DNA from 3 places in the Frateuria sp. GZRe12 genome. Region 3 is predicted to be linked to each of the others. Evidence: predicted binding sites of a transcription regulator. Region 3 holds the regulator's gene; each other region holds the start of a gene.
What was found. The regulator HrcA, encoded in region 3, represses chaperone genes, less so after heat shock. The targets are predictions, from matches to a motif close to TTNGCACTCNNNNNNNNNGAGTGCNAA.
Positions count from the first base shown of each region.

Region 1: the regulator HrcA is predicted to act here: its motif matches at 2,212-2,238, upstream of groES (co-chaperone GroES).
Region 2: the regulator HrcA is predicted to act here: its motif matches at 3,562-3,588, upstream of rpoH (RNA polymerase sigma factor RpoH).

Region 1 covers NZ_JBHZGI010000004.1:51,847-61,690, forward strand. The annotation lists gene groL (chaperonin GroEL) at 156-1,805, opposite strand; gene groES (co-chaperone GroES) at 1,865-2,158, opposite strand; gene cutA (divalent-cation tolerance protein CutA) at 2,429-2,770, shown strand; gene ACFWZ4_RS10685 (DMT family transporter) at 2,837-3,733, shown strand; gene ACFWZ4_RS10690 (protein-disulfide reductase DsbD family protein) at 3,807-5,993, shown strand; gene ACFWZ4_RS10695 (TlpA family protein disulfide reductase) at 6,264-6,788, shown strand; gene aroQ (type II 3-dehydroquinate dehydratase) at 7,010-7,453, shown strand; gene accB (acetyl-CoA carboxylase biotin carboxyl carrier protein) at 7,513-7,974, shown strand; gene accC (acetyl-CoA carboxylase biotin carboxylase subunit) at 7,993-9,360, shown strand; gene prmA (50S ribosomal protein L11 methyltransferase) at 9,460-9,844, shown strand, end outside.
Region 2 covers NZ_JBHZGI010000002.1:219,301-229,144, forward strand. The annotation lists gene ACFWZ4_RS06725 (primosomal protein N') at 1-141, shown strand, start outside; gene ACFWZ4_RS06730 (NAD(P)/FAD-dependent oxidoreductase) at 270-1,571, shown strand; gene tal (transaldolase) at 1,587-2,540, shown strand; gene rpoH (RNA polymerase sigma factor RpoH) at 2,682-3,533, opposite strand; gene ung (uracil-DNA glycosylase) at 3,730-4,452, opposite strand; gene ACFWZ4_RS06750 (response regulator) at 4,449-5,285, opposite strand; gene ftsX (permease-like cell division protein FtsX) at 5,391-6,362, opposite strand; gene ftsE (cell division ATP-binding protein FtsE) at 6,359-7,036, opposite strand; gene ACFWZ4_RS06765 (DEAD/DEAH box helicase) at 7,191-8,900, opposite strand; gene trxA (thioredoxin TrxA) at 9,321-9,647, shown strand; gene rho (transcription termination factor Rho) at 9,808-9,844, shown strand, end outside.
Region 3 covers NZ_JBHZGI010000001.1:444,289-454,132, reverse strand. The annotation lists gene recN (DNA repair protein RecN) at 1-771, opposite strand, end outside; gene hrcA (heat-inducible transcriptional repressor HrcA) at 890-1,945, shown strand; gene grpE (nucleotide exchange factor GrpE) at 2,028-2,549, shown strand; gene dnaK (molecular chaperone DnaK) at 2,668-4,584, shown strand; gene dnaJ (molecular chaperone DnaJ) at 4,711-5,847, shown strand; gene dapB (4-hydroxy-tetrahydrodipicolinate reductase) at 5,980-6,774, shown strand; yybP-ykoY riboswitch at 6,878-7,064, shown strand; gene ACFWZ4_RS02025 (sodium:calcium antiporter) at 7,123-8,121, shown strand; gene ACFWZ4_RS02020 (2OG-Fe(II) oxygenase) at 8,125-8,820, opposite strand; gene carA (glutamine-hydrolyzing carbamoyl-phosphate synthase small subunit) at 9,032-9,844, shown strand, end outside.

The sequences.
Region 1 (9,844 bases), on a different contig from region 3:
CGGCAGGCGAGCCCAGTCGCGGAGGGCCCACCACTGGCCCACCCAAAAAGTTGACGCCCCCGGCCGCGCACAGGTGCGCTCCCATGGCCCCGCGGCAAAAAAAGAAAACCCCGCACGAGGCGGGGTTCTCTCAAGTACTGCAGTGCAAGCCGGACTTAGAAGTCCATGCCGCCCATGCCGCCCATGCCGCCGCCCATGCCACCGGCAGCGCCGTGGCCTTCGTCCTTCTTCGGCAGCTCGGCCACGATCGCCTCGGTGGTGATCGCCAGGCCGGCAACCGACGAAGCGTGCTGCAGCGCGGTGCGGGTCACCTTGGTCGGATCCAGGATGCCCATGCCGACCATGTCGCCGAACTCGCCGGTGGCCGCGTTGTAGCCGAAGTTGCCCGAGCCGTCCTTGACCTTGTTGAGGATCACGGAGGGCTCTTCGCCGGCGTTGGCGACGATCGCGCGCAGCGGCGCTTCCAGCGCGCGGCGGGTGATCGCGATGCCGAGGTTCTGGTCCTCGTTGTCACCCTTGAGGCCTTCGACGGCCTTGAGCGCACGGATCAGGGCGACGCCGCCGCCCGGCACCACGCCTTCCTCGACGGCCGCACGGGTGGCGTGCAGGGCGTCTTCGACGCGGGCCTTCTTCTCCTTCATCTCGACCTCGGTGGCGGCACCGACCTTGATGACGGCCACGCCGCCGGCCAGCTTGGCCACGCGCTCCTGCAGCTTCTCGCGGTCGTAGTCGGAGGAAGTCTCCTCGATCTGCGCCTTGATCTGGCCGATGCGCGACTGGATGCGCTCGGCTTCGCCGGCGCCGTCGATGATCGTGGTGTTTTCCTTGGTGATCACCACGCGCTTGGCGCGGCCCAGGTCGTTGATCGTGGCCTTCTCCAGCTGCAGGCCCACTTCCTCGGAAATCACCTGGCCGTTGGTCAGGATCGCGATGTCTTCCAGGATCGCCTTGCGACGGTCACCGAAGCCCGGCGCCTTGACGGCGGCGACCTTGACGATGCCGCGGATGGTGTTGACCACCAGCGTGGCCAGCGCCTCGCCCTCGACTTCCTCGGCGACGATCAGCAGCGGCTTGCCGGCCTTGGCGACGGCCTCCAGCACGGGCAGCAGCTCGCGGACGTTCGACACCTTCTTGTCGTGGATCAGGATGTACGGATCGTCCAACTCGACCTGCTGGCTGGCCTGGTTGTTGATGAAGTACGGCGACAGATAGCCGCGGTCGAACTGCATGCCCTCGACCACGTCCAGCTCGTTCTCCAGGCCCGAGCCTTCCTCGACGGTGATCACGCCTTCCTTGCCGACCTTCTTCATCGCGGTGGCGATGATGTCGCCGATGTTGGAATCGGAGTTGGCCGAGATGGTGCCAACCTGCGCGATCGCCTTGTCGTCGGCGGTCGGGTTGGAGAGCTTCTTCAGTTCGCCCACGGCCGCGACCACGGCCTTGTCGATGCCGCGCTTGAGGTCCATCGGGTTCATGCCGGCGGCGACGGCCTTGAGGCCTTCCTGGATGAACGCCTGGGCCAGCACGGTGGCGGTGGTGGTGCCGTCACCGGCGACGTCGGAGGTCTTGGAGGCGGCTTCCTTGACGATCTGCGCGCCGAGGTTCTCGTACTTGTCGGCCAGTTCGATCTCCTTGGCGACGGACACGCCGTCCTTGGTGATCGTCGGGGCGCCGAAGCTCTTCTCGAGCACGACGTTGCGGCCCTTGGGGCCCAGCGTGACCTTGACCGCGTTGGCCAGGGTGTTCACGCCCTTCAAGATGCGCGAGCGGGCGTCTTCGCCGAAGCGGACTTCTTTGGCTGCCATGTGTCTTTATCCTTCGAATTCGATGGGTGGATTGCGGAGAGTCGGGCGGGAGAGGCTGATCAGCCTTCGATCACCGCGACGATGTCGTCTTCCTTCAGGAAGACCAGCTCTTCGCCGTCGATCTTGATTTCCTGGCCGGCGTACTTGCCGAACAGCACGGTGTCGCCTTCCTTCAGGCTCATCGGACGAACGTTGCCGTCCTCGAGGATGCGGCCGGTGCCGGCGGCAATGACCTTGCCGCGGGTCGGCTTCTCGGTGGCGCTGTCGGGGATGACGATGCCGCCGGCGGAGACGCGCTCCTCTTCCAGGCGCTTGACGATGACGCGATCGTGCAGCGGACGCAGTTTGCTCATGGATGGGACTCCACAGTTCGGGTTGAAAGAAGGTGAGGATCACCGGGGTGCTGTTAGCACTCGGTGATGGTGAGTGCCAATTCTAGCGACGCAATCCGCCCCTGCAAGAGGGTGAAGCGCGAATGGCACTGCACGTGGGGTGGTGCGGACGGGGTTTCAAGGGTTGCCCGCTCATCGGTCGGGAGCGCTACAGGCTTTCGGCAAAAGGGAGGGATGCGGTGCCGTGCCTCGATCCATTTCCGCGCAGGAGAGGGGCTACCATCTCGCGCCATGCCCGGCACCTCCGTCCTGCTCTGCTACTGCACCTGTCCCGACGCCGACAGCGCCCGGCGCATCGCCGAGGCGCTGGTGGCCGAGCGTCTGGCCGCCTGCGTGAACCGCCTGCCCGGCATCGCCTCGACCTACCGCTGGCAGGGCGAGGTCACCACCGACAGCGAGCAGCTTCTGCTGATCAAGACGACGGACGCGCGCTTCGACGCCCTGCGCACGCGCCTGCTGGCGCTGCATCCATACGACCTGCCCGAACTCATCGCCGTGCCCATCGCGCACGCCCATGCTCCGTACCTGGACTGGATCCGCGACGCCACTGACGAAGCGGCGCAAGACTGCTGACAGCCCTTGTCAGTGGTATCCCGGCAAACTTGGCTCCCCCCCGTTCCCCGCTCCCTGCTCCCCGAGATGAAAAAGACCGATCTCGCCGTCCTGCTGTCGCTGGGCGCCCTGTGGGGCGGCTCGTTCCTGTTCATGCGCATGGGAGCGGGCGCCTTCGGCGCGCTGCCGCTGGCGGGCCTGCGCGCCATCGGCGCAGCGCTGTGCTTCCTGCCGCTGCTGGCCTCGCGTCGGCGGCTGGCCGAATGGCGCGCCCATTGGTGGCCGATCGCCGTGGTTGGCCTGACCAACTCGGCGCTGCCCTTCCTGCTGTTCACCTTCGCCACGCGCAGCCTGCCGGCCGGATTGGCTTCGATCATCGACGGCATGACGCCGATGTTCGCCGCATTGATCGGCTGGCTGTGGCTGGGCCAGCGGCTGGATGCCTGGCGCGGGGCCGGGCTCGTGGCCGGTTTTGCCGGCATCCTCTGGCTGGCCCAGGGCAGCCTGGCGTTGGCGCCGGGCGCGGGGCTCGCGCTGCTTGCCTGCGTCGCGGCCACCGTGCTGTACGGCTACGCGGTGCACTACACGCACCTGCGCCTGGCCGGCGTCACACCGCTGGTGGTGACGGTCGGCAGCCACATGGTCGCCGCGCTCGCGCTGCTGCCGACGACGGTGCTGGCCTGGCCGGACAAGGCGCCGCCGATGCAGGCGTGGCTGGCGGCCGCGGGACTGGCCGTGCTGTGCACCGCGCTGGCCTACGTGCTGTTCTTCTGGGTGCTGGCCCGGGTCGGCGCCGTGCGGATCATGGTGATCCCCTACCTGATTCCCGCCTTCGGCGTGTTGTGGGGCGCGCTGCTGCTGGACGAACCGGTGACTGCCCGCATGCTCGGCGGCTGTGCGGTGATCCTGCTGGGCACCGCGCTCACCACCGGACTGGTGCGTCCGCGCCGCCCGCTTTCGCCGCTGGCGGTCGAGGAGACATAAGGCCGCAACGCCGGCAGGCCCGGGGCGCGATGGGTCCATAATGGATCTCCTTCCCCGTGCCGCTGGAGACGCGATGCGCCCGATGACCGGCCGCCTGGCCGCCCGCTTGCCGCTGTTGCTGGTGCTGTTCTGCCTGGCCGCGCTGGCGCGTCCGTCGTTCGCACAGGAAGAGGACGGCCTGCTGCCCGTCACCCAGGCCTACCGGCTCTCCACCGACGCCTCCACCCCGGGGGTGCTCAAGCTGCACTGGGACATCGCGCCGGACTATTACCTCTACCGCGGCCGCATGAAGTTCAAGCCCGCCGATGGGATGACCCTGGGCGCACCGACGTTCCCGGACGGCGAAAGGCACCACGACGAATACCTGGGCGACGTGGAGATCTATCACCACGCGATCGATGCCAGCGTGCCGTACACGCTCGCGCCAGGCAGCACGCGGCTGCGGCTGGGTGTGCAGTTCCAGGGTTGCCACGAGGTCGATCCGAAGATCTGCTACCCCCCGCATACCGAGCAACTGGACCTGCCGCTGCCGATGGCCACCGCCGCCAGCGGCGGCGGATCGCTCGGCGCCGCGCTGCAAAGCCTGGGCGCAACCCATGGCTCCGCGGGCAGCGATGCCCCGTTGCCGGCCGAGCAGGCCTTCAGGCTTGAGGCACTGGCACAGGATCCGCACCACCTGCTGCTGCGCTGGACCATGCCACCCGGCTACTACCTCTACCGCGACCAGACCCGGCTGCAGCTGCGTGACGGCCAGGGCCTGACGCTCACCCCGCAGTGGCCGGCCGGCACCCGTAAGGATGATCCGCACTTCGGCAGCGTCACCGTCTACTTCAACGAGCTGGAGCTGCCGGTCACCGTCGCAGGTGACGTCGGCGGCCGCACGCGGCTGGCGCTGGAAGCCAGCTTCCAGGGCTGCCAGGACGGCGGGCTGTGCTATCCGATGATGACGCGCGCGCTGGACGTCGACCTCGGCGGCGCGCGACCCGCGACCGGCATGCCCACGGTCATCGCACCCGAGGCTCCGCCGGCTACCGCCGGGCAAGGCCCACTGCAAACCAGCCTGTGGCTTGCGCTGCTGCTTGCACTTGGCGGCGGCCTGGTGCTCAACCTGATGCCTTGCGTGCTGCCGGTGCTGTCGATCAAGGCGGTCGGCCTGCTGGAGAGCGGCGAGAGCCCGGCCCGCGCGCGGGCCCACGCGATCGCCTACACCGCCGGCGTGCTGCTGAGCTTCGTGGCACTGGGCCTGGGCATCCTCGCCCTGCGCTCGGCAGGCCATGCGCTGGGCTGGGGCACGCAGCTTCAGCAGCCGCTGCTGGTCGGCATGCTGGCGTTGGTGATGCTGGTGGTGGGCCTGTCGATGTCCGGGCTGGTGCAATTCGGCGCGTCGCTGGGCAATACCGGCGCCGGGCTCGCCTCGCGCAGCGGCATGGCAGGCGACTTCTTCACGGGCGTGCTGGCCGTGGTGGTGGCCAGCCCCTGCACGGCGCCGTTCATGGGCAGCGCGCTGGCGTTTGCCTTCGCCGCGCCGGCCGCATACGCACTGCTGGTGTTCGTGGCGCTCGGTCTCGGCCTGGCGCTGCCGTTCCTGGCGGTCGGTTTCGTGCCGGCACTCGCGCGGCGGCTGCCACGGCCGGGCCGCTGGATGGAAACGCTCAAGCAGCTGCTGGCCTTCCCGATGTATCTCACCGCCGCCTGGCTGGCGTGGGTGCTCGCCAACCAGCGCGGCGCCGACGCGGTAGGCCTGCTGCTGGTCGCGGCGGTGTTCCTGGCGCTGACCCTGTGGTGGTTCGAGCGCAGCCGCGGCCGCGCCGGCCTGGTGCGCGCGCCGGTGCTGCTGGCGCTGCTGGCCACCGCGGCGCCGCTGTACGTACTGGCACAGCTGCCGCCGCCGGTGCGCGCGGCACAGGCCGACACCGGCACGGTCGCCTACAGCCCGGAGAAGCTGGCCGAACTGCGTGCCGCCGGCACCCCGGTGTTCGTCGACATGACCGCCGACTGGTGCGTCACCTGCAAGGCCAACGAGCACACGGTGCTGGACACCTCCGCCTTCCGCGCGCTGCTGGAGCGGACCGGCGCGGTCTACATGAAGGGCGACTGGACCGACGTCAACCCCACCATTGCCGCTTTCCTGGAGCACTACCACTCGCCGGGCGTGCCCCTGTACGTGGTGTTCCCGCGCGGTGGCGGCGAGGGACGCAAGCTGCCGACGGTGCTCACTTCCGGGCTGGTCGAACAAGCCCTGACCGAGGCGGCGCGCTAGGAGCCTGCTCATGACCTCCAAGTACCCCGCGTTGTCATCGAGTGGTCGTCAGGTGGTAGTGCGTGGCGCCGGCCTGCCTGGCTGGCAGGCCAAGCCACGCGCTGCCGCATGGCGGCCATTCGATGGCAACCCATCCGGGCCGGAACTGTTTGCCCACAGGCCGGCGTCATCACTCAGTCGTGGACGGACGTCCACTCCTTCGTTCTTCCTTGGCCTGCGCGCAAACAGTTCCCGGCGCGGGGCACTTGGAGATCATGAGCAGGCTCCCCGATGACCCGCGCGAGCTGGCTGATCCTCGCCCTGGCGGTGCTCGCCGCCGCAGCCGGCGGCTGGCTGCAGCACGCTTCGCGCGAACGGCGCGGGTCGGACTTGGTCGGTCAGCCGGCGCCGGTCGTGCACCTGCCCGACCTGGACGGGCGCACGCACACCCTCGCCGACTTCGCCGGTCGCCGCGTGCTGGTCAATTTCTGGGCCAGCTGGTGCGGCCCGTGCCTGAAAGAGATGCCGGCGCTGGCCGCGGCGCAGGCGCGCTTTGGCGGCGATCATCCGGCCGTGGTGGGCATCGCCATGGATACGCCGGAGAACGTGAGCGCCTACCTGAAGGCGTACCCGGTCAACTACCCGATCCTGATCGGCCGACTGGAGGACCCCGACACCGCGCGCCAGCTGGGCGATCACGCCAGCGTGCTGCCTTACAGCGTGCTGCTCGATGCCGACGGCACGGTGCTGGCCAGCCATGCCGGCGTGCTGGATACGGCGACGCTTGAGCGCTGGTTGGGCAAGCAAGACCCGTAGGACCGCACGCCGTGCGCGCCCGGGCGCTCGACGCATCGGTAACCCGCGGTCGCGCATGGATGCGCGCTCCTGCAACGGCTGGCGTACATACGCCTACGCACGGTTCGTGCGCCAGTTCTCCGTCAAACATCGCCGATCTGCGCCGAACTGGACAACATAAGTCGGGGCGCGCACACTTCGCTCCCTCGCCGGACCGCTCCGGCTGGCTGCCAAGGTGTCGCGTGGCGAAACTGCTGGTCCTGCATGGGCCCAACCTCAACCTGCTGGGCTCGCGCGAGCCGGAGGTCTACGGGCGTGACACGCTCGTGGACATCGACGCGCGGCTCGTGGCGCAGGCGCAGGCGGCCGGGCACCAGCTGTCGAGCTTCCAGTCCAACGCCGAGCACGCCCTGGTCGAACGCGTCCAGCAGGCGCGTGGCGAGGGCATCGACTGGATCCTGATCAACCCGGCCGCGTTCACCCACACCAGCATTGCCCTGCGGGACGCCCTGGCGGCGGTGGCGATCCCGTTCATCGAGGTGCACCTGTCCAACGTGCACGCGCGCGAACCGTTTCGCCGTCACTCCTACCTGTCCGACCTGGCGGTGGGCGTGATCTGCGGCTTCGGCGCGAACAGCTATGCGCTGGCGCTCGAGGCCGCCCTGCAGCGGCTCGCGCCGGCCTGATTTTCCCTTTCAAAGACCCGACCGGCCGCCCGCGCGGCCCCGAACAAGAAGGCACTCCCATGGATCTGCGCAAGATCAAGAAGCTGATCGACCTGCTCGAGGAATCCAACCTCGCGGAACTGGAAATCAAGGAAGGCGAGGAAGTGGTCCGCCTCTCGCGCGTGCCGACCGGCGGCATGGCGGTCGCCGCCCCGGTGGCGTTGCAGGCGGCACCGGTCGCCGCTCCCGCGCCGGTCGCCGTACCCGTTGCCGCCGACGCCGCGCCCGCCGCCAACGCCCTGCCCGACGGTCATGTCGTGAAGGCGCCGATGGTCGGCACCTTCTATGCCTCGGCCACGCCGGGCGCCGCCGCTTTCGTCAAGGTCGGCCAGCAGGTCAAGGCCGGCGAGACGCTGGGCATCATCGAAGCGATGAAGATGTTCAACCAGATCGAGGCCGACGTCTCCGGCACCGTGCAGGCGATCCTCATCGAGAACGGTCAGCCGGTCGAATTCGACCAGCCGATGTTCGTGATTGCCTGATCCGGCGGGACTCATCCGATGCTAGAAAAAGTCGTTATTGCCAACCGCGGCGAGATCGCGCTGCGCGTGTTGCGCGCGTGCCACAGCCTCGGCATCAAGACGGTTGCGGTGCATTCCACCGCCGATCGCAATCTCAAGCACGTGGGCCTGGCCGACGAGGCGATCTGCATCGGCCCGGCGCCCTCGGTCGACAGCTACCTCAACATCCCGCGCATCATCGCGGCAGCCGAGATCACCGACGCCCAAGCGATCCATCCCGGCTACGGCTTCCTCTCCGAGCGCGCCGATTTCGCCGAGCAGGTGGAGCAGTCCGGCTTCATCTTCATCGGCCCGACCGCCGACGTTATCCGCCTGATGGGGGACAAGGTCGAGGCGATCCGCGCGATGAAGGCCGCTGGCGTGCCTTGCGTGCCGGGCTCCGGCGGCCCGCTGGGCGACGACATCGAGACCAACCTCAAGATCGCCCGCGAGATCGGCTACCCGGTGATCATCAAGGCCGCCGGCGGCGGCGGCGGCCGCGGCATGCGCGTGGTGCGCACCGAGGCGCACCTGGCCAACGCCATCACCATGACCAAGTCCGAGGCCAAGGCGGCCTTCGGCAACGATCAGGTGTACATGGAGAAGTTCCTGGAGAACCCGCGCCACGTGGAGATCCAGGTACTCGCCGACGGCCAGGGCAACGCGATCCACCTGGGCGAGCGCGACTGCTCGATGCAGCGTCGTCACCAGAAGGTGGTCGAGGAAGCGCCGGCGCCGGGCATCACGCCGGAAGTGCGCGCGCAGATCGGCAAGGTCTGCGTGGACGCCTGCATCCGCATCGGCTACCGCGGCGCCGGCACCTTCGAGTTCCTCTACGAGAACGGCCGGTTCTATTTCATCGAGATGAACACCCGCATCCAGGTGGAGCACCCGGTGACCGAGCTGATCACCGGCATCGACCTGGTGCGCGAGCAGTTGCTGATCGCCGGCGGCGAGAAGCTCTCGATCAGGCAGGAAGACGTGCAGATCCGCGGCCATGCCATCGAGTGCCGCATCAACGCCGAGGACCCGGACACCTTCATGCCCAGCCCCGGCACGGTCAAGCGCTTCGAGGCACCCGGCGGCCCGGGCGTGCGCGTGGATACGCACCTGTACGACGGCTACCGCATCCCGCCCAACTACGATTCGATGATCGGCAAGCTGATCGTCTACGGCCCCGACCGCGAGACCGCGATCTGCCGCATGCGCCTGGCCCTGGCCGAGACCGTGATCGAGGGCGTCAAGTGCAACGTCCCGCTGCAGCAGCGCATCATGGCCGACGCCGGCTTCCAGCACGGCGGCCAGAACATCCATTACCTGGAAAAGCGCATGGCCGAGCAGAAGGAACAGAAGGCCAGCGGCGAGTAAGCCAACCTCGCCAGCAGTACGCGGCGAACAGGCGGCGTCATTCCGGCGGCATCGGAATGGCGCCGCGCTCGTTTTGACACACCCCTGCAAGAACTCCCCATGCCCTTCCTCGAACTCGCCCTCACCCTCCGCGCCGAACAGCAACCGCGCGTGGAGGAAGCCCTGGAAGACCTCGGCGCCCTGTCGATCACCCTGCGCGATGCCGACGCCGAGACGCCCGACGAACAGGCGATCTTCGAGCCGGGCGTGGGCGAGCTTCCGTTGTGGCCCACGCTCACGCTGGACGCGCTGTTCGAGGCCGGCACCGACCGCCGCGGGCTGGTCGAGGCGCTGGGCGAACTGTTGCCCTGGCTCGAACCGGACCAGCTCGCCTTTCGCGACGTCGGCGACCAGGACTGGGAACGCGCCTGGATGGACCAGTTCAAGCCGATGCCGTTCGGCCGACGGCTGTGGATCTACCCGTGGAACATCGAGCCGCCCGCCG
Region 2 (9,844 bases), on a different contig from region 3:
CGCGGGCAGCTGCTGGTCGAGGCCGACGCCCGCGGCCCGCTGCATGCCGCGCTGCGGCCCTGGCAGCACGCGCTGGCCGCGCTGCCGTCGGCGCGCAAGGTGCGTTGGTCGATCGACGTCGACCCGATCGACCTTTACTGACGGTTCCCTGATCGATGCAGGAGCGCACCTGCGCGCGGCCGCGCGGTGGGACGCGCATGGCAGGGGATTCGGCTTCCGCATGCCGCGGTGGGACAATGGGCGCACGCATCCTTGCATGAGGCAGGCCCATGGACGACGGCCCGGCGCTTCCCCACGTCGTGATCCTCGGCGGCGGCTTCGGCGGGCTGGCCGCCGCCCGCGACCTCGCCGGTGCCCCGGTACGCGTCACCCTGGTCGATCGACGCAACCATCATCTGTTCCAGCCGCTGCTCTACCAGGTCGCCACCGCCGGGCTGTCGGCGCCCTCGATCGCCGCGCCCCTGCGGCAGATCCTGCGCAAGCAGGACAACGTGACCGTGCTGCTGGACGAAGCGCTGGACGTGGATCTCCAGGCGCGCCGCGTGCGCTTCGTCCACGAGTCGCTGGACTACGACTTCCTGATCGTCGCCACCGGCGCCACCCACGCCTACTTCGGCCACGACGAATGGGCGCGCTGGGCACCCGGCCTGAAGACGCTGGACGATGCCTTCGCGATCCGTCGCCGCGTGCTGCTCGCCTTCGAGCGGGCCGAGCGCGAGAACGACCTGGCCGAACGCCGGGCCTGGCTGAACTTCGTGGTGGTGGGCGGCGGCCCGACCGGCGTGGAGCTGGCCGGCACGCTGGCCGAGATCGCCCGCCACACGCTGCCGCGCGAGTTCCGACGCAGCACGCCGCACAGCGCGCGCGTGGTGCTGGTCGAGGCCGGTCCACGGTTGCTGGCGGCGTTCGATCCGGCGCTGTCTGCCAAGGCGCAGCAGCAGCTCGAGCGCCTGGGCGTGGAGGTGCGTACCGGCACCACGGTGACCGCCATCGACGACGCCGGCGTGTGCCTGCAGGACACGCCGCTGGCCGCCCATACCGTGCTGTGGGCAGCCGGCGTGGCCGCCTCGCCGCTCGGCCGCCGGCTTGGCGCGCCGGTCGATCGCGCCGGCCGCGTGCGCGTAGCAGCAGATCTCAGCCTGCCCTCGCATCCGGAGGTATTCGTGATCGGCGACCTGGCCTGCGTCGAGCGTGCGGACGGTTCGCCGGTGCCAGGCGTGGCACCGGCAGCCAAGCAGATGGGTCACCACGTTGCGCGGTGCATCCGCGCGCGCGTCGACGCCGAGTCGACGCCCGCTCCGTTCCACTACCGGGACCAGGGTGCGCTCGCCACCATCGGGCGCATGGCCGCGGTGGCACAATTCGGACGGCTGCGGCTCTCCGGCCCGCCGGCGTGGTGGGTCTGGCTCGTCGCCCACATCTACTTCCTGATCGGCTTCCGCAACCGGATGGTGGTGCTGCTGGACTGGGCCTGGGCCTACTGGACCTACGAGCGCCACGCCCGCATCGTCACCGGTGCCGACGCGGATGACGTGCCCACCGCGGACGAGCGCCCCTCCGACATCCCCTGACACACGGACCCCATCGTGCCTTCCCAACTCGAACAACTGCGCCAATACACCACCGTCGTCGCAGACACCGGCGATATCGATGCGATCGCCCGCTGGCGGCCGGTCGACGCGACCACCAACCCGTCGCTGCTGCTCAAGGTGGTCACGCAGAGCAGTTTCGCCCCCCTGCTGGAGGAGTCGCTGGCCTGGGCGCGCGCCAAGAGCCATTCGCGCGAGCAGCAGCTGGTGGATGCCGGCGACCACCTGGCGGTGGCGGTCGGGCGAAAGATCCTGGAGCTGGTCCCCGGGCGCGTGTCCACCGAGGTGGATGCGCGACTGTCGTTCGACACCGACGCCAGCATCGCCAAGGCCGAGCGGCTGATCGGGCTGTACGAGGACGCCGGCATCAAGCGCGACCGCGTCCTGATCAAGCTGGCCTCGACCTGGGAAGGCGTACGCGCGGCGCGCGAACTGGAGCGTCGCGGCATCCAGTGCAACATGACCCTGCTGTTCGCGTTCGAACAGGCGGTGGCCAGCGCCGAGGTGGGCGTGTTCCTGATCTCGCCGTTCGTGGGCCGCATCATGGACTGGTACGTGGCCAATACCGGGGTCAAGCAGTACGCGCCTGACGAGGACCCGGGCGTGCAGTCGGTGCGACGCATTTACCACTACTACAAGACCCACGGCTACGAGACCGTGGTGATGGGCGCGAGCTTCCGCAACGTCGGCCAGATCCAGGCCCTGGCCGGCTGCGACCGCCTGACGATCAGTCCCGACCTGATGGAGCAACTGGATGCGTCGGACGAGCCACTGCCGCGCCGCATGGCCGACGATGGCACCCGTACGGAACGTCCCCCGGCCATCGACGAGGCGCGCTTCCGCTGGGGCATGAACGAGGATGCGATGGCCAGCGACAAGCTGGCCGAAGGCATCCGCAAGTTCGCTGCGGACCAGCGCCAGTTGGAGAAGCTGCTGGCCGAGCGGCTCTGACGCTCCTTGCTTCTTCCGGGGAGGGGCGGAGCGGTCCGGCTCACCCCGAATCCCCTCTCCGGATGAGAGAGAAGAAGCAGAAGCGCAAAAGGCAAAAGCGGCCGCGAGGGCCGCTTTTGTCATCTGCGGTGATGGCGCAAATCAGAACAGCGCGCGCATCTTCTTCATCGCGTTCGCCTCGACCTGGCGGATGCGCTCGGCCGATACGCCGTACTCATCGGCCAGGTCCTGAAGCGTGGCCTTGTTCTCGTTGAGCCAGCGACGCTGGATGATGTCGCGCGAGCGCTCATCCAGCTTGGACAGCGCGCTGGAAAGCGTCTCCAGCTGGTTGTCGGCCTGATCGGCGTCGGACACGTTGTCGTACGGGTCGGCGCCATCGTCGACCAGGAAGGCCGCCGGTGCCGGCTTGGCATCGTCGTCCGCGTCGGCAGGTGCCTCGAAGCCGATGTCGCGACCGGACAGGCGCGATTCCATCTCGCGCACGGTCGCTTCCGGCACGCCGAGATCCTTGGCCACCACGCGCACTTCCTCGGCGTTCATCCAGCCCAGGCGCTTCTTGCTCTTGCGCAGGTTGAAGAAGAGCTTGCGCTGGGCCTTGGTGGTGGCAACCTTGACGATGCGCCAGTTGCGCAGGATGAACTCGTGCATCTCGGCACGGATCCAGTGCACCGCGAAGCTGACCAGGCGCACGCCCTGGTCCGGGTCGAAGCGCTTGACCGCCTTCATCAGGCCGATGTTGCCTTCCTGGATCAGGTCGCCCAGCTGCAGGCCGTAACCGGAGTAGCCACGGGCTACGTGGACCACGAAACGCAGGTGCGACATCACCAGCTTCTTGGCCGAACCCAGGTCGTCTTCTTCGTTGAAGCGGCGCGCCAGCGCCTGCTCCTCGTCGTGGCTGAGCACCGGGATACGGTGCACGGCGGAAATATAGGCGTCCAGACTGCCAACAACGCTGGGGATCGGCAGGTTGGCGGTCACCAAGGCTTGGGACATGTGGAACCTCCGGCAAGTAAATCGCAGCTTAGCACTCTAGTATAGAGAGTGCTAAAGGGGCGAAAAGTTCGCTGCGAGATTTAATGTACCGAATCGTACAGCAATATGGGCGGCGCGGCCAGCCCTTGCTGTGCGGTCGTGCAGCCATTGTTTACCCTGGGCGATCTATCGGTCGTGAACTGACCCGCTGGCGCGCTCAGGCGCGTAGGGAAAGCGCGTCGCGTGGTGGCAGCGACCAGTCGATGGGCGGCTGTCCGCGGCTTTCCAGATAGCGGTTGGTGGCGGAGAAGTGGCCATTCCCGATGAAGCCACGATGGGCCGACAGCGGCGAGGGATGCACCGAACTCAGCACCAGGTGGCGATTCGGGTCGACCAGGCGTCCCTTGCGCTGGGCATAGGCGCCCCAGAGCAGGAACACCAACCCCTCGCGCTCGCGGTCGAGCGCCGCAATGGCGGCGTCGGTGAAACCTTCCCAGCCCTTGTTCTGGTGCGCGCCGGCGCGGCCCTGCTCGACCGTCATCACGCTGTTGAGCAGCAGCACGCCCTGGTCGGCCCAAGGGGTTAGGCAGCCGTGGTCCGGGCGCGGGATGCCGAGGTCGCGCTCTATCTCGGCGAAGATGTTGTTGAGCGAAGGCGGCACCGGCACGCCGGGCCGCACCGAGAAGCACAGCCCATGCGCCTGGCCGGGGCCGTGATAGGGATCCTGGCCCAGGATCACCACGCGCACCTTGTCGAAGGGCGTGTGGGCGAAGGCATTGAAGATCTCCGGCCCCGGTGGATAGAGCACCTTGCCGGCTCGCTTCTCAGTGCGAAGGAAATCCGCCAGCGCGCGCATGTCCGGGCGTTCCAGGTAATCGCCCAGGCGCGCCTTCCAGGAAGGCTCCAGGCGGACGCGTTCGGCTTCGGCGGTATCGCTCACGCGCCTTCGGTTCGCTGGCGCAGGTGCCGGGCCACCCGCAACTGGAACAACAGCTTCGTGACCAGCAGCTTTTCCTCGACCGGCTTCTCGACCAGGTCGTTGGCCCCAGCCTTGAGCAGCGCGGCCTGGTTGGCGGGGTTTTCGTCGCCGGTCATGACCAGCACCGGCAGCGCACCCTTGCCATAGCCGAACTGGCTGCGGATGCGTTCGAGCAGGTCGCCGCCGGTGAGCTCGCCCTTCAGGCTGACGTCGGTGAGCACCACGTCGGCGCCGATCCGGCCTTGCGCGCGATCGGTCTCCAGCATGGCCAGGGCGTCCTCCACGCTGACCACGTGGCGCACGGTCAGGCCGATCTTCTCGAGCATGCGGCGGGTGGCCAGCGCCACTACGCGGCTGTCCTCCACGTACAGCACGGTGCCCTCGGCGGTCGCTTCCGGCCGCACGTAGCCGCGGATGAAGTCGGCCAACGCCTGGAAGCCCAGCGACTTGTCGAAATAGTCGGTGACGTCGCCCAGTTCGCGCTTGTGCAGGCGTGCGTCGACATCGCCGGAAACCACCACGATCGGCACATAGGCCTGGGCCGATTCGCGCACGTGGCGCGCCAGTTCCAGCCCGTCCATGTCGGGCAGGCGCAACGCGATGGTGATGAAGTCGAACGAACCCCGCTCGATCAGTTCGCGCGCCTCGGCGCCGCTACCGCAATCGACCAGTTCGGCTTCCGGCAATTCGGTCTTGAGCACGCGCGTGATCAGCTGGCGCACCACCTTGGAGCCATCCACCACCAGCACCCGCGGAGCGGTGCCGGCGCTGCGGCTGCCAACGTCTGCATTCATGCCCCACCCATCCACATCCGAACCCCGTGTACGCCCCGCGCGCACCCGGGACTATCTTGCACCATCACGCCTTGCACGGGTTGCGAAGGCGGTCACTAAGGGAGCCTAGGCGGCCTTGCGCAACTGCCGCGCGCTGACCAGCCGCGCGCCGATCCAGCCCAGCACGGCCGAGGCCAGCGGCACGGCCAGCAGCAGCCACCACGGCAGCGCGCCAAGGTTGAGGCTGCCGCCATAGGCGCGGTCCAGTTCCGCCGCCGGGCCGGCGAGCGACAGTTCGATCGCCAGCGCCAGCAGCGAGGCCAGCACGCCGCCGAACAGGCCGTACCAGATGCCCGCATACAGATACGGCCGGCGCACGAAGGCGCGGCTGGCGCCCAGCAGCATCTGTACGCCGATCTCCTCGCGCCGGCTGGCGATGTCGGTGCGGACGGTGTTGCCGACCACCAGCAGCGCGGCCAGCGCGAGCAAGGCGGCCAGCACCAGCACCACGCGATGGCCAACGCCCAGCAGCGCATCGAGTCGCTGCCGCCACTGGCCGCTATCCTGCACCAGGTCGACCGCGCGCTCATCGCGCAGCGCTTCGACCAGCGACCCCACCGCGGCCGCGTCGAGCCCGGCTCTGGGTTGCACCACCAGAACCCACGGCAGCGGATTGGCCTCGTCGAGCGCGTGCACGGCGCCGGAAAAACCCTGCAGCGTGGCAAGTTCGTCCAGGCCCTGCTGCGGGGACTTGACGGTCACTGCCGTCACGTCGGCGCGGCCGCGCAGTTCGCCGGCCAGCAGATTGGCCTGCGCACCGGCCTGGTCTGTCTTCAGGAATACGCTGATCGCCGGGTTCTGGCCCAGCGCGCCGCCCATCGACTGCACGTTGGCCAGCAACAGGTAGAACGCGAGCGGGAGTGCCAGTGCCAGGCCCAGCACGGCCACGGTCATCAGCGTGCCAAGCGGGCGGCCACCGAGCCGGCGCAGGCTCGCCACCGCGCTCCAGCCGTGGTGCTCGCGCCAGCCGGCGAAACGGCGGGACTGGCTGCGCTCGCTGCGCGGCGCGGCCTTTTCGGTAGCGGCAGGCGCGTTCACAGCACCTCCTCGCCCGGGATGTCGGCCACCAGCCGGCCGTGGTCGAGCACCACCACGCGCTTGTGCATGCGCTTGATCAAGGGAAGATCGTGGCTCGCGATCAGCACAGTGGTGCCGATGTCCTGGAATTCGGCGAACAGGCCCATGATCTCCACCGCCAACTGGGGGTCGAGGTTGCCAGTCGGTTCGTCGGCGATCAGCACCGCCGGGCGCGCCACGATGGCGCGCGCGATGCCGACGCGCTGCTGTTCGCCGGTGGAGAGCGAGTCGGGCAGCTGCCGCTCGTAGGAAAGCAGGCCGACCTTTTCCAGTGCGGCGCGCACGCGACGGCTGCGTTCGGCGGGCGCGATGCCGCCGATCAGCAGCGGCAGCTCCACGTTGGCGAATACCGTGCGGTCCATCAGCAGGCGGTGGTCCTGGAACACCATGCCCAGCCGGCGCCGCAACTTCGGGATGCCGCCGCGGCCGACCTTGGCCAGGGCCTGGCCGTCGACCACGATCTGCCCGTGAGAGGGCCGCTCGATCAACGCGATCAGCTTGAGCAGCGTGCTCTTGCCGGCGCCCGAATGACCGGTGACGAAGGCCATCTCGCCCGCCGCCACCTCGAAGGACAGTTGCGAAAGCGCCTCATGGCCGCCCTCGTAGCGCTTGCTCACCTGGTCGAAGCGGATCACCGCGTGTGGTTCCTTGTCCCGCACCAGGGGCAAAGGATACGGGATGCACGGGTCGGAAAGGCGGGCTCCCGATGCAGGAGCCCACCTGCGTGGCGATGCCTCCAGCGGCATCACCTGCAATGGGCTCCTGCCGCACCCGGCGGGTTCGGTGCGCTCAGCGCCCGGTGAAGAGGCGCGTCAGACGGCGGAAGAAGCTCGGCTTCTTGGAGGGCGCATCACCCACGCCCGACTGCACCGTCACCTGTCGCGACGGCCGTGACGGACCTGCGCCACGCTCGCGCGGCGGCTTGCGCTCGCCATGCGACGCGCGGTTCTCCGGCGCAGCCTGTGTCTGGGCCGCAGCATTCTCGCCGCCCTCGCGGCGGCGGCCTCGCCCACCGCGGCGACGCCGACGCTTGCGCGCGCCGTCCCCATCCACGGCCGGCGCGGCGTCCGGTGCCGCGGGACCGGCAGCCACCACGCCCGGTTGCGGCTCGGTCGCGACGGCGACCTCGCCTTCGGCGCGCGGCGGACGCGGGGCACGCGGCGGACGGCCGTCGCGCGAACCACGCTCGCCACCGCGACCGCCCTGGCGCGAGCGACCACCGGACGACTTGCGCTCGTCGCCGCGCGGCTCGACCTTGTCGCCGAATTGCGCGCTGTCGGCGGCCGCCTCGGCGGCGAATTGCGGGTCGATCTCGCGCGGCTTGGGCATCACCAGCATGTCCGCCTCGACCGTCGCCACCGGTATCTTCTGCCCGATGTAGGTCTCGATATCCGGCAGGCTCATCGCGTACAGGTCGCAGGCGAAGCTGACCGCATCACCCTCCGCACCCAGGCGCGCGGTGCGGCCGATGCGGTGCACATAGTCCTCGGCGTCCTGCGGCAGGTCGTAGTTGAAGACATGGCTGACCGCCGGAATGTGCAGGCCGCGCGCGGCGACGTCGGTGCACACCAGCATGTCGAGCTGGCCTTCCTGGAAGCGCTGCAGCAGCTTCTGGCGCTTCAGCTGCGGCACGTCGCCGGACAGCGCGCCGACGCGGTAGCCCTGGCGCTTGACCCGATCGGTGATGCGCTCGGCGGCGGCCTTGGTGTTGACGAAAACGATGCTGCGGCTGGGCTTCTCGCGCTCCAGCAGGTTGAGCAGCAGCGGCATTTTCTCTTCCTTGGCCGGGAAGTAGACCACCTGGCGCACCTTGTCGGCGGTGACGTTGTCGGTCTCCACCACCAGCTTCTCGGCCTCGTGCATGTGCTCGTAGGCCAGTTCGAGCACGCGGTGGCTGAGCGTAGCCGAGTACAGCAGCACCTGGCGCTGCTCGCGGGCCGGCAGGCGGCGGAAGATGAAGCGCACGTCCTTGATGAAGCCGAGGTCGAACATGCGATCGGCCTCGTCGATCACCATCACCTCGACGCCGTTGAAGCCGAACACCTGCTGCTTGTAGTAGTCGAGCAGGCGGCCGGGCGTGGCGATGATGATGTCGCAGCCGTCCTTGAGCTGCTGGCGCTGCTTGTCGTAGTCGACGCCGCCGTAGATCAGCGCGGTCTTGAGGCCCGTGTGGCGGCCGATGCTGCGCGCGTCCTTGTCAATCTGGATCGCCAGTTCGCGGGTCGGGGCGATGATCAGCGCGCGCGGATCGGAATCCTTGCGCTCGGCCACGGCCGGACGGGTCAGCAGGCGATTCATCAGCGCGACCAGGAAGGCGCAGGTCTTGCCGGTGCCGGTCTGCGCCTGGCCGGCGACGTCGCGGCCGGTCAGCGCAAGCGGCAGGGTCAGCGCCTGGATCGGCGTGCAGCGGGTGAAACCGGCCTCGGCGAGGCCCTGCTGCAACAGCGGGTGAAGGTCGAAATTGGCGAAAAAGGTGTCGGTCAGTACGGTTTCGGACATGGGTCACTGAGTGGGATGCGGGCGGCGCGAGGCTGGCCCGGCTCCGCCGCCGTGCGGCGCGGAACGGTTGAAGTTGCGGGGCGGGGCGACCTCGCGTGCATCCTGCCGGTCGCCTCTTTGGGGCCGGTGCGTGCGTGCAACGTCGCTGATCTCCGCCAGTGGAGGGCTTATGACCGACGGCTCCGCTGGCATAGGCGAACGGGCTGGCTTCGCGGCCCTCTCGCCTATGACAACGGAACCCTCCGTCGCCGCCCTTGAATCGCTTGAATCGCGACCCGAGTTACGCTGGAATGGAGGCCTGCCGCAATGGCAATCCCGCAGTCTTCCCGTTGGAACCCGCGCAACATGGGCGCCCCAGTGTAGCCGATGCCGGCCGCGCGGTCCTGAAACCCCTTTTTCCACGCAACCATGGAGATCCTGGTGAGCGACCTGATTACCCACGTCAACGACGATGCCTTCCAGAAGGACGTTCTGGAGTCCGACACCCCGGTGCTGCTCGATTTCTGGGCCGAATGGTGTGGTCCATGCAAGGCCATCGCGCCGATGCTCGACGAGCTGGCGCGGCAGTACGAAGGCAAGCTGCGCGTCGTCAAGCTCAACATCGATGAGAACCAGAAGACCCCCCGCACCTACGGCGTGCGCGGCATCCCGACCCTGATGGTGTTCAAGCACGGCAAGGTCGAAGCGACCCAGATCGGCGCCGTCAGCAAGGGCCAGCTGTCGCAGATGATCGACAAGGCGCTCTGATCCGCCTTTCCCGCCGCGCGCGCTTTACGGCGCCGCGCGGCGGATGCTAGATTGGCTTTCACGGCCGAAAGGGGCGGTCCGCTTCGCCCCTCCCGCGCGCTCCGCGCGACGCCCGTCCTCCCTCCTGTTTCTTCCAACGGCGCCCCCACGAGGTTTGCCCGTGTCCGATATCGAAACCCAAGACCCCTCCGACGCCA
Region 3 (9,844 bases):
GGCGGCCAGCTTGCCCAACTCGCCGTGCGCGCGGCCGAGCGCACGGCGTAACGCGAATTCGCTGTCGCCGTCGAGCAGTTCCACCACGCCGGAGGCGCCTTCGGCCAGCCGGCCGGCATTGGCCAGGCGCTTGTGGCTGGCCTCGAGTTCGGACAATTCCTGAGCCGGCAGGGCCCACCGTTCGAGTTCGCCGACCTCGTGGCGCAGCAGTTCGAGCCGCTGCTCGCGGTCATCGCCACCACTGAGCTTGCGGATGCGCGCGCCCAACTCGCGCCACTGTGCGGCCAGCGCGCGCAACTGTCCCACCAGTTCCTCGTTGCAGGCGTAGGCATCGAGCAGATCGAGCTGGTGGCCGCGCGAGAGCAGCGCCTGGTGCTCATGCTGGCCATGGATCTCCACCAGCAGCGTGGCCAGCTCGCCGAGCTGGCTGGCGTTGGCCGGGCGGCCGTTGATCCACGCGCGCGAACTGCCCTCGGCGCGGATCACGCGGCGCAGCTGGCAGGCGCCTTCATCGTCCAGCTCTTCCCGTTCCAGCCAGGCGCGCGCCTCCGGCAGCGCCGTCAGGTCGAATTCGGCGATGAGTTCGGCGCGGTCGCAGCCCTCGCGCACCATGCCGCTGTCGGCGCGCGCGCCGGCCAGCAACATCAGCGCGTCGACCAGGAGCGACTTGCCGGCGCCCGTTTCGCCGCTGACCACGGTGAGACCCGGACCGAAGGCGACTTCGGCTTCTTCGACGACGGCGAAATGGCGGACGTACAGGGAAGTGAGCATGGCGTGGAATTGTACGGGCAGAAGGGGCGCGCAAGCGCGGCTACCGTCGCGACCGGCGTTCTTGCAAACTCGGCGGCGACACCTTATTTCTGTCCCGTCTCACCGTTTGTTACAGCGAATGACCCGACCCCACGACCTCGATGCCCGCGCCCGCCGCCTGCTGCGCACGCTGATTGCGCAGTACCTGGCCGATGGCGAGCCCGTCGGGTCGCGCACGCTGTCCCGATCGTCGGGGCTGGATGTAAGCCCGGCGACGATCCGCAACATCATGGCGGACCTGGAAGACGCCGGCCTCGTCGCCTCGCCGCATACGTCCGCCGGACGCATACCCACGCCACGCGGCCTGCGCCTGTTCGTCGACAGCCTGATCGAGTTGCAGCCGCTGCCGCGCGAGGACATGGCCCGGCTCAAGCGTGAGTTGCCACCCGGGCCCACGACCACCCGCGACCTGCTCGGCAATGTGTCCACGCTGCTTTCGGCGATGACCCACTTCGCCGGCGTGGTGACGGTGCCGCGCCAAGGTGACTTCCCCCTGCGCCACATCGATTTCGTGCCGCTGCCGGACGCGCGCGTGCTGGTGATCCTGGTGTTTTCCGACAACCAGGTGCAGAACCGCATCGTGCAGCTGGCCAGGCCGCTGGACAGCCGTGAACTGGAACAGGCCGCCAACTACCTCAACACCCATTTTGCCGGTCTGCGCGTGGACGATATCCGCGCCCACCTCTTGCGCGAGCTGCGCGAGGCCGGCAGCGAGCTCAACCGCCTTGTCGCCAGCGCGACGGAACTCGCGGCCGCCTCCTTCGCGCCGCAAGGTGGCGGGGAGGATGTCCTGGTGAGCGGCCAGACCAACCTGATGGGGTACGCCGAACTCGCCGACCTGGACCGTCTGCGCGAGCTGTTCGAGGCTTTCCAGAAGAAAAACGAATTGCTGCAGCTGATGGAGGTGTGCGCCCGGGCCCCGGGCGTGCGCCTGTTCATCGGCGAGGAATCGGGTTTTGCCGCGCTGGACGGGTGCAGCGTGGTGACCGCCAGTTACGGCGTGCAGGGGCGGGTCCTGGGCGCGGTCGGCGTGATCGGACCTACCCGCATGGCCTACGACCGGGTGATCCCGGTGGTGCAGGCGACTGCCGGATTGCTCAGCGACGCCTTGAATCGCGCCGCGACGTCCCTATAACCGCCCCCGGAGGGCGGGTTTCCCGCAGTTATCGGTGGCCGGCACGGATGTGCCGGTCAGGACTTTTGTTTGGGAGTAATGCATGCAGAACAACGAGCAGACGCCGGATCAGGTGCAGGAATCCGGTTCGCCCGGAACGCAGGGGTCCGATGCCCTGCAGGCGCGGATCGCCGAGCTGGAAGCGAGCAACGCCGAGTTGCGCGAGTCCGTGCTGCGCGAACACGCGGAACTGGAGAACCAGCGCCGCCGCCTGCATCGCGACCTCGAACAGGCACGCCGCTTTGCCAACGAAAAGCTGCTCAACGAACTGCTCCCGGTCTACGACAGCCTAGAACGCGGCCTGGCCATCGAGGGCGGTGACGCCGCCGCCGTGCGCGAAGGCCTGGCGCTGACCCTGAAGGCGCTGCTTAAGGTCGCCGAGACCCACGGACTGGTGCAGGTCGATCCGGTCGACCAGCCGCTCGACCCGGAGCGCCACCATGCCGTGAGCATGGTCGAAGCGTCCGGCAAGGCGCCCGGCACCGTAGTCAACGTGCTGCAGAAGGGGTACGTGCTCAATGACCGGCTGCTGCGTCCTGCGCTGGTGGCCGTCGCGAGGGATTGACGCATCGTTCGCTGAACACACAGGCGGGCCCGCGGCATTGAATCGCCGGAAGCGGGCCACCATCTGGAAAACCATCGCGGCCGCGGGGGCCGCCTAGAAAGCATTGGAGCTGAACACTATGGGCAAGATCATCGGCATCGACCTGGGTACCACCAATTCCTGCGTCGCCGTGATGGACGGCAGCACCGCGAAGGTGATCGAGAACGCCGAGGGCGATCGCACCACGCCATCCATCGTCGCCTTCAGCAAGGACAACGAAGTCCTGGTGGGCGCGCCGGCCAAGCGCCAGAGCGTGACCAACCCGAAGAACACCTTTTATGCGGTCAAGCGCCTGATCGGCCGCAAGTTCACCGACGCCGAGGTCCAGAAGGACCTGCACATCGTGCCCTACGGCATCGTCGCGCATGAGAATGGCGACGCCTGGGTGGAGACCTCCGACGGCAAGAAGATGGCGCCGCAGGAGATCTCGGCCAAGGTCCTCATGAAGATGAAGAAGACCGCCGAGGACTATCTCGGCGAGCCGGTCACCGAAGCCGTCATCACGGTGCCGGCCTACTTCAACGACAGCCAGCGCCAGGCGACCAAGGACGCCGGCCGCATCGCGGGGCTGGAGGTCAAGCGCATCATCAACGAGCCGACCGCGGCCGCGCTGGCCTATGGCCTGGACAAGAAGGGCGGTGACCGCAAGATCGCGGTGTACGACCTGGGCGGCGGCACCTTCGACGTGTCGATCATCGAGATCGCGGAAGTCGACGGCGAGAAGCAGTTCGAGGTGCTGGCCACCAACGGCGACACTTTCCTCGGCGGCGAGGACTTCGACAAGCGCGTGATCGATTACCTCGTCGACGAATTCCAGAAGGACCAGGGCATCGACCTGCGCAAGGATCCGCTGGCGCTGCAGCGCCTGAAGGACGCGGCCGAGCGCGCCAAGATCGAGCTGTCCTCCGCGCACCAGACCGAGGTGAACCTGCCGTACGTGACGGCTGACGCCTCCGGTCCGAAACACCTCAACATCAAGCTGACCCGCGCCAAGCTCGAGGCGCTGGTGGAAGACCTGGTCAAGCGCACCATCGAGCCGTGCCGGATCGCGCTCAATGACGCCGGCCTGCGCGTATCCGACGTCAACGAGGTGATCCTCGTCGGCGGCCAGACTCGCATGCCCAAGGTGCAGGAGTCGGTCAAGGATTTCTTCGGCAAGGAGCCGCGCAAGGACGTCAACCCGGACGAGGCCGTGGCCGTGGGCGCGGCGATCCAGGGCGGCGTGCTGGGCGGTTCGGTCAAGGACGTGCTGCTGCTGGACGTCACCCCGCTGTCGCTCGGCATCGAGACGATGGGCGGCGTGATGACCAAGCTGATCGAGAAGAACACCACCGTGCCGACCAAGGCCGCGCAGACCTTCTCCACCGCCGACGACAACCAGACCGCGGTGACCGTGCACGTGCTGCAGGGTGAGCGCGAGCGTGCCAGCGCCAACAAGTCGCTGGGCCGCTTCGATCTGTCGGGCATCGATGCGGCGCCGCGAGGCATGCCGCAGATCGAGGTCACCTTCGACATCGACGCCAACGGCATCCTGCACGTGTCGGCCAAGGACAAGAAGACCGGCAAGGAACAGAAGATCGAGATCAAGGCCGGCTCGGGCCTGTCCGAGGAGGAGATCCAGCGGATGGTCGCCGACGCCGAGGCAAACAAGGAAGAGGACAAGAAGTTCCACGAGCTGGTGGCCACCCGCAACAAGGCCGACCAGATGGTGCATTCCACCCGCAGCGCCCTGAAGGAGCATGGCGGCAAGGTCGGTGGGCAGATCGGTTCGATCGAAGAGGCGCTGTCGGAACTGGAAAAGGTCAAGGACGGCGACGACAAGGCGCAGATCGAAGCCAAGATGCAGAAGCTCGAGCAGGCCGCACAGGCGCTCTATGCCGCGGCCCAGGGCGGCGGCGGGGAAGCGGGTCCTCAAGCGGCGCCGGGCGGCGGTTCGGCGCAGCCCGACGACGTGGTCGATGCCGAGTTCACCGAGGTCAAGGACGAGAAGAAGTAACCCAAGGAAGTCGGCGTCGCCGATCCAGGCCCAGCCCGCGCCGGCTATCATGGCTGACGCGGGCTGCTTGTTGATCGGGCAGCCACGTGGATCGGTGCAGGACAGAGCAGGGGTTTGGTTCAAGTCATGAATGCAGCAACGGGAAAGCGCGATTACTACGAGGTGCTCGGCGTCGAGCGCACCGTCACCGAAGTCGAGCTGAAGAAATCCTTCCGCCGCCTGGCGATGAAATACCACCCGGACCGCTGCCCGGACGATCCCTCCGCGCAGGAGAAATTCAAGGAGGCCAAGGAGGCCTACGAAGTCCTGTCCGACACCCAGAAACGCGCCATGTACGACCAGCACGGCCATGCCGCTTTCGAAGGCGGCATGGGTGGCCGTGGGGGTGGTTTTGGCGACATGGGCGACATCTTCGGAGACATCTTCGGCGACATCTTCGGTATGGGTGGCGGCGGTCGCGCCCGGCAGCGTCGTGGTGCGGACCTGCGCTACGTGATGGAGCTGGACCTGGAGGAGGCGGTCTTCGGCGTCGGGAAAACGATCGAGATCCCGACCCAGGTCAACTGCCACCACTGCAACGGCTCGGGTTCGGCCGACGGCAAGACGACCCAGTGCAAGACCTGCCACGGCCACGGCCGCGTGCGCATGCAGAACGGCATCTTCTCGATCCAGCAGGCATGCCCGCATTGCGGCGGCAGCGGCCAGACCATCGAGAAGCCCTGCAAGGCCTGCCGCGGCGAAGGGCTGCTTGAAGAAAGGCGCACGTTGTCGGTGCAGATTCCCGCTGGCGTGGATAACGGCGACCGCATCCGCCTTTCGGGGCAGGGCGAGCCCGGCCCGGCCGGTGCCGAAGCGGGCGACCTTTACGTGGATGTGCGCGTACGCGAACACGCGATCTTCCAGCGCGAAGGCAACGACCTGCATTGCGAGGTGCCGATCCGTTTCGCGCAAGCCGCGCTGGGTGCCGAACTCAAGGTGCCCACGCTGGAAGGCGAGGTGGCGGTGTCGATCCCGCCGGAAACCCAGACTGGCCAGACCTTCCGCCTGCGCGGGCGCGGCGTGAAATCCGTCCGTTCCGGCCGCGTCGGCGACCTGATCTGCCGCGTCATGGTGGAAACCCCGGTACGCCTGACCCGCGAGCAGCGTGAGCTCCTGGAGAAGCTCGAGGCGACCTTCAGCGAAGGCGAGCCTGACGCGCACACCCCGCGCGCCAAGAGCTGGGTCGACGGGGTCAAGGAATTCCTTTCCCGCGTCACTTCGTAAACCGGGTCTTCTGAAGGCCCCTACGCGCACCTGGTCCTTCTCCCCGGAGCAGATAGGGAGCAAAGCCGTGCGCATGCGCGCCTTCGCCCTCCCGGTTACGCTACGCGCTCCCAGGAAACGCGGACCCAAGCGATGACCCAACCGTTACGCCTCGCCATCAACGGCGCCAACGGCCGTATGGGTCGGGTGTTGCTCGATCTGTTGCGCGACGACGCACGCTTCGAGATCGTCGCGGCACTCACCGCGCCGGGCATGCCACAGGTGGGCGAACGTGCCTGGCATGACCGCGCCACGCCCTGTTTTCGCGCGGACTGGCCGCAGGAAGCACTCGACGCGGTGATCGACTTCAGTGGCCCCGATGGGCTCGCCTCCGCGCTCGACTACTGCATCCACCACGGTGCGGCGCTGGTCAGCGGCACCACCGGCATCGATGCCGCGCTGAAGGCTCGCGTGGTGGACGCGTCCTCGCAGATTCCGCTGATGCACGCGAGCAACTTCAGCCTCGGCGTGGCGGTGCTTACGCGCCTGCTTCGCCAGGCCGCCTCCGCGTTGCCGGAGTGGGACCTGGAGATCGTCGAAGCACACCACCAGCGCAAGACGGACGCGCCCTCGGGTACCGCGATTTCGCTTGGCGAGGTGGCTGCCGCGGCGCGCGGTACCACGCTCGCGCGGGATGGTGTCACCGGCTCGCGCGAAGGGGCACGGCGCAACGGCAGCATCGGCTTCGCCGTGGTGCGCGGTGGCGACATCGTGGGGGAACATACGGCGATGCTGATCGGCACCGGCGAGCGGATCGAATTGGGCCACCGTGCCACCGATCGCAGCATCTTCGCCCGCGGTGCGATCGAGGCGGCGCGGTGGCTGCATGCCCAACCGCCGGGCGCCTACGATCTCCAGGCGATGCTGGCCGCGCGACTCGATGCGTAGTGGCGGGCAGGGCCCGGCCTGCCGTCGCCTGTACGACTGTGTCCAATGGCCGGGTGCCCACACGGGACTGGCGATGCTTGTCCCTACCGTGCCCCGCCCGTTACCATGATCGTTATTGTCATTGGGGAGTAGCCATCCTCACCCGCGAAGGCCGTCCGCCTTCGTTCCCCGAGGAATCCGCGTCAACAGACTTGGAGCCAACGCTCCATGGCGTGGATGGCCGCACCGCCGTACATCGGCGAAGCGCGTGCCCGGCGAGACCTTTGGCCACGATGTGCTCGAACCCTTGCCGGGCGGGCCGCATCGTCGCGCCATTGGTTTTCCGCTCGCCCGGCCGGATACGCGTTGATGCTCACCGCCTTGTGGTTCCTGCTTTCCGCCGGCGCGATCTATGCCGCCTGCGAGTACTTCGTCAACGGTATCGAATGGCTGGGCCGTAAATTCCGGTTGGATGCCACCGCCACCGGGACCGTGCTTGCTGCCTTCGGCACCGCGCTGCCCGAAAGCGCCGTGACCTTTATCGCCGTGGTGTTCGGGCACACGCCCGAGCAGCGTGGCATTGGCGTCGGTGCGGCCCTGGGCGGACCACTGGTGCTGGGCACCATCGCCTATGCGGTGGTCGGCATCGCCCTCTGGAGCAATCGGCACCGGTTGCGACGCCCGGACGCGGTGGTGAAGGTCGATCACGCGCGACTTGCACGCGACCAGCGGTGGTTCCTTTCGATTTTCGTGGTCAAGTGCACGCTGGGCCTGGTCGCGTTCGCATTGAAGCCCTGGCTGGGGGTGTTGTTCATCGGCGCCTATGGCCTGTACGTCTGGCGTGAGCTGAAGACCGGCGACATGGCGGCGGACGAGGAGGAACTCGAACCGCTGAAATTCCAGCCACGCGCGGCCGACCCGGCAATGTGGCGCGTGGTCGCCCAGAGTGGAGTTGCGCTGGTGGTGATCGCCATCGCCTCGCGCATTTTCGTGACGCAGATCGAGGTCATCGGGCTGGCATTTGGCCTGTCGGCGCACGTGGTGGCGCTGGTCCTGAGCCCGGTGGCGACCGAACTGCCCGAAACCGTCAACGCGCTGATCTGGGTCCGCCAGGGCAAGGAGCGGCTGGCGCTGGCGAACATCTCAGGCGCCATGATGATCCAGGCGACGATTCCCAGCTCGCTGGCCCTGTTCTTCACGCCGTGGCTGTTCGACCTGCCACTGATCGTGGCCGGAGTGCTGACCACGGTGGCGGTGGGTTACCTGTGGTGGCTGTTCCAGCGCGGGCATGTCAACGCGCGCTGGCTGATGCCGGTGGGCTTGCTATACGGCGTGTTCGCCGCGTTCGTGGCCTGGCACCTGGCCTGACGGTCAGTCCCGGTGCGCGGCGTTGCGGGCGCGTCGCGCACCGAAGCGGCGATCCAGTGCGCCGACCAGTTTCTTGAATCCGCGCGAGAACTTGCCGCGTCGTGTCTTGCGCAGCTTTTCTTCCTCGCTGGTCAGCCAGGCGACCTGGATGACCCGGCGCTCGCCCTCGAAGGGAAGGTGGCCGTGGAAAGAATTGTCGCAACGCTTGAATACTGCGAACTCGCCGTACAGCGGCGTCAATTCCGGTGCAACCAGATCGTCGATATCGTCGATGCGGCGAAGGAAGCGCAGGCAGCCCTCGCTCGTGTCCGGCCACTGGTGATTCAGATAGAGCAGGGCGGTGGCGACCTTGGACTTGCTGTCGGTGTGGATGGTGCCGTGGCGCTTGTTGAGATGGCGGCACAGCGTCACCAGCGTCGGGTACTGGGCAAGGTCCGCGATGCCCAGCCGTTCGCCGATCGCGCTGGCGAAGGCCGGTGCCGTCAGGTCGGTCACCAGCGCGTTTATCGACGGGCCACAATCGACCGGGTCGTAGGGAAAGAATCCCGCGCTGGTGTAGCGTGGGAAGTCGCGCTCCAGGTCGTTCCGCGCATCATCCGGCAACTGGCCGTGGGCGATCAGGAAGGGGAACGGATCCTGCCGCACGTCGGTGTCGGGACGATCTAGGCGGGCGGGATCGAGCAGGACGGTGGCTTTCATGGACTGCTTCGTGGACCGGATGCCAGCCAGTTTAGCGCGCGTCGACCACGCACAGAGGCCCCCGGGTAGAGGCGTTGTTCACGCGCCACGCGGTGGACAGAATCGCCCGTCCCTCCTATCATTGCGTCCCGCCCGAGACTTCTTCCGACCCAAGGTCCACAAGCCTGCTTGCAGCGGCTTGCGGACTTTGCTGCACCTAAAGGCGGCCCCCATGCCCATTCCCGCTCTGCTTGCCCTCGAAGATGGCAGCGTGTTCCACGGCCACGCCGTGGGCGCGACTGGCGAAACCGTCGGCGAGGTGGTTTTCAATACGGCGATGACGGGCTATCAGGAGATCCTCACCGATCCTTCCTACGCCCGCCAGATCGTCACTCTCACGTATCCGCATGTCGGCAACACCGGCGTGAATCCCGCCGATGCCGAGTCCACCCGCGTGCAGGCCGCCGGCCTGATCGTGCGTGATGTGCCGCGTCGGCCGAGCAACTGGCGCAGCACCGAAAGCCTGCCCGACTACCTGGCGCGCCAGAACATCGTGGCGATCGCCGGCATCGATACGCGTCGCCTGACCCGCATCCTGCGCGACAAGGGCGCGCTGAACGGCTGCATCCTGGCCGGCGAAGGCGCCGACGCCGAGACCGCGCTGGAAAAGGCACGCGCCTTCCCGGGCCTGAACGGCATGGACCTGGCCAAGGTGGTCAGCGTGCGCGAGTCCTACCGCTGGACCGAGGGCGTGTACGACCTCGACCGCGCGGCGTTCACCGAGCCAGATGCCCGTTACAAGGTCGTCGCCTACGACTACGGCACCAAGCTCAACATCCTGCGGCTGCTGGCCAGCCACGGCTGCGACATCACGGTGGTTCCGGCGCAGACGCCCGCCGCCGAGGTGCTGGCGATGAAGCCCGATGGCGTGTTCCTGTCCAACGGTCCGGGCGACCCGGCCGCCTGTGACTACGCCATCGCGGCGACGAAGGCTTTCCTGGAGGCGAAGATTCCGCTGTTCGGCATCTGCCTGGGCCATCAGTTG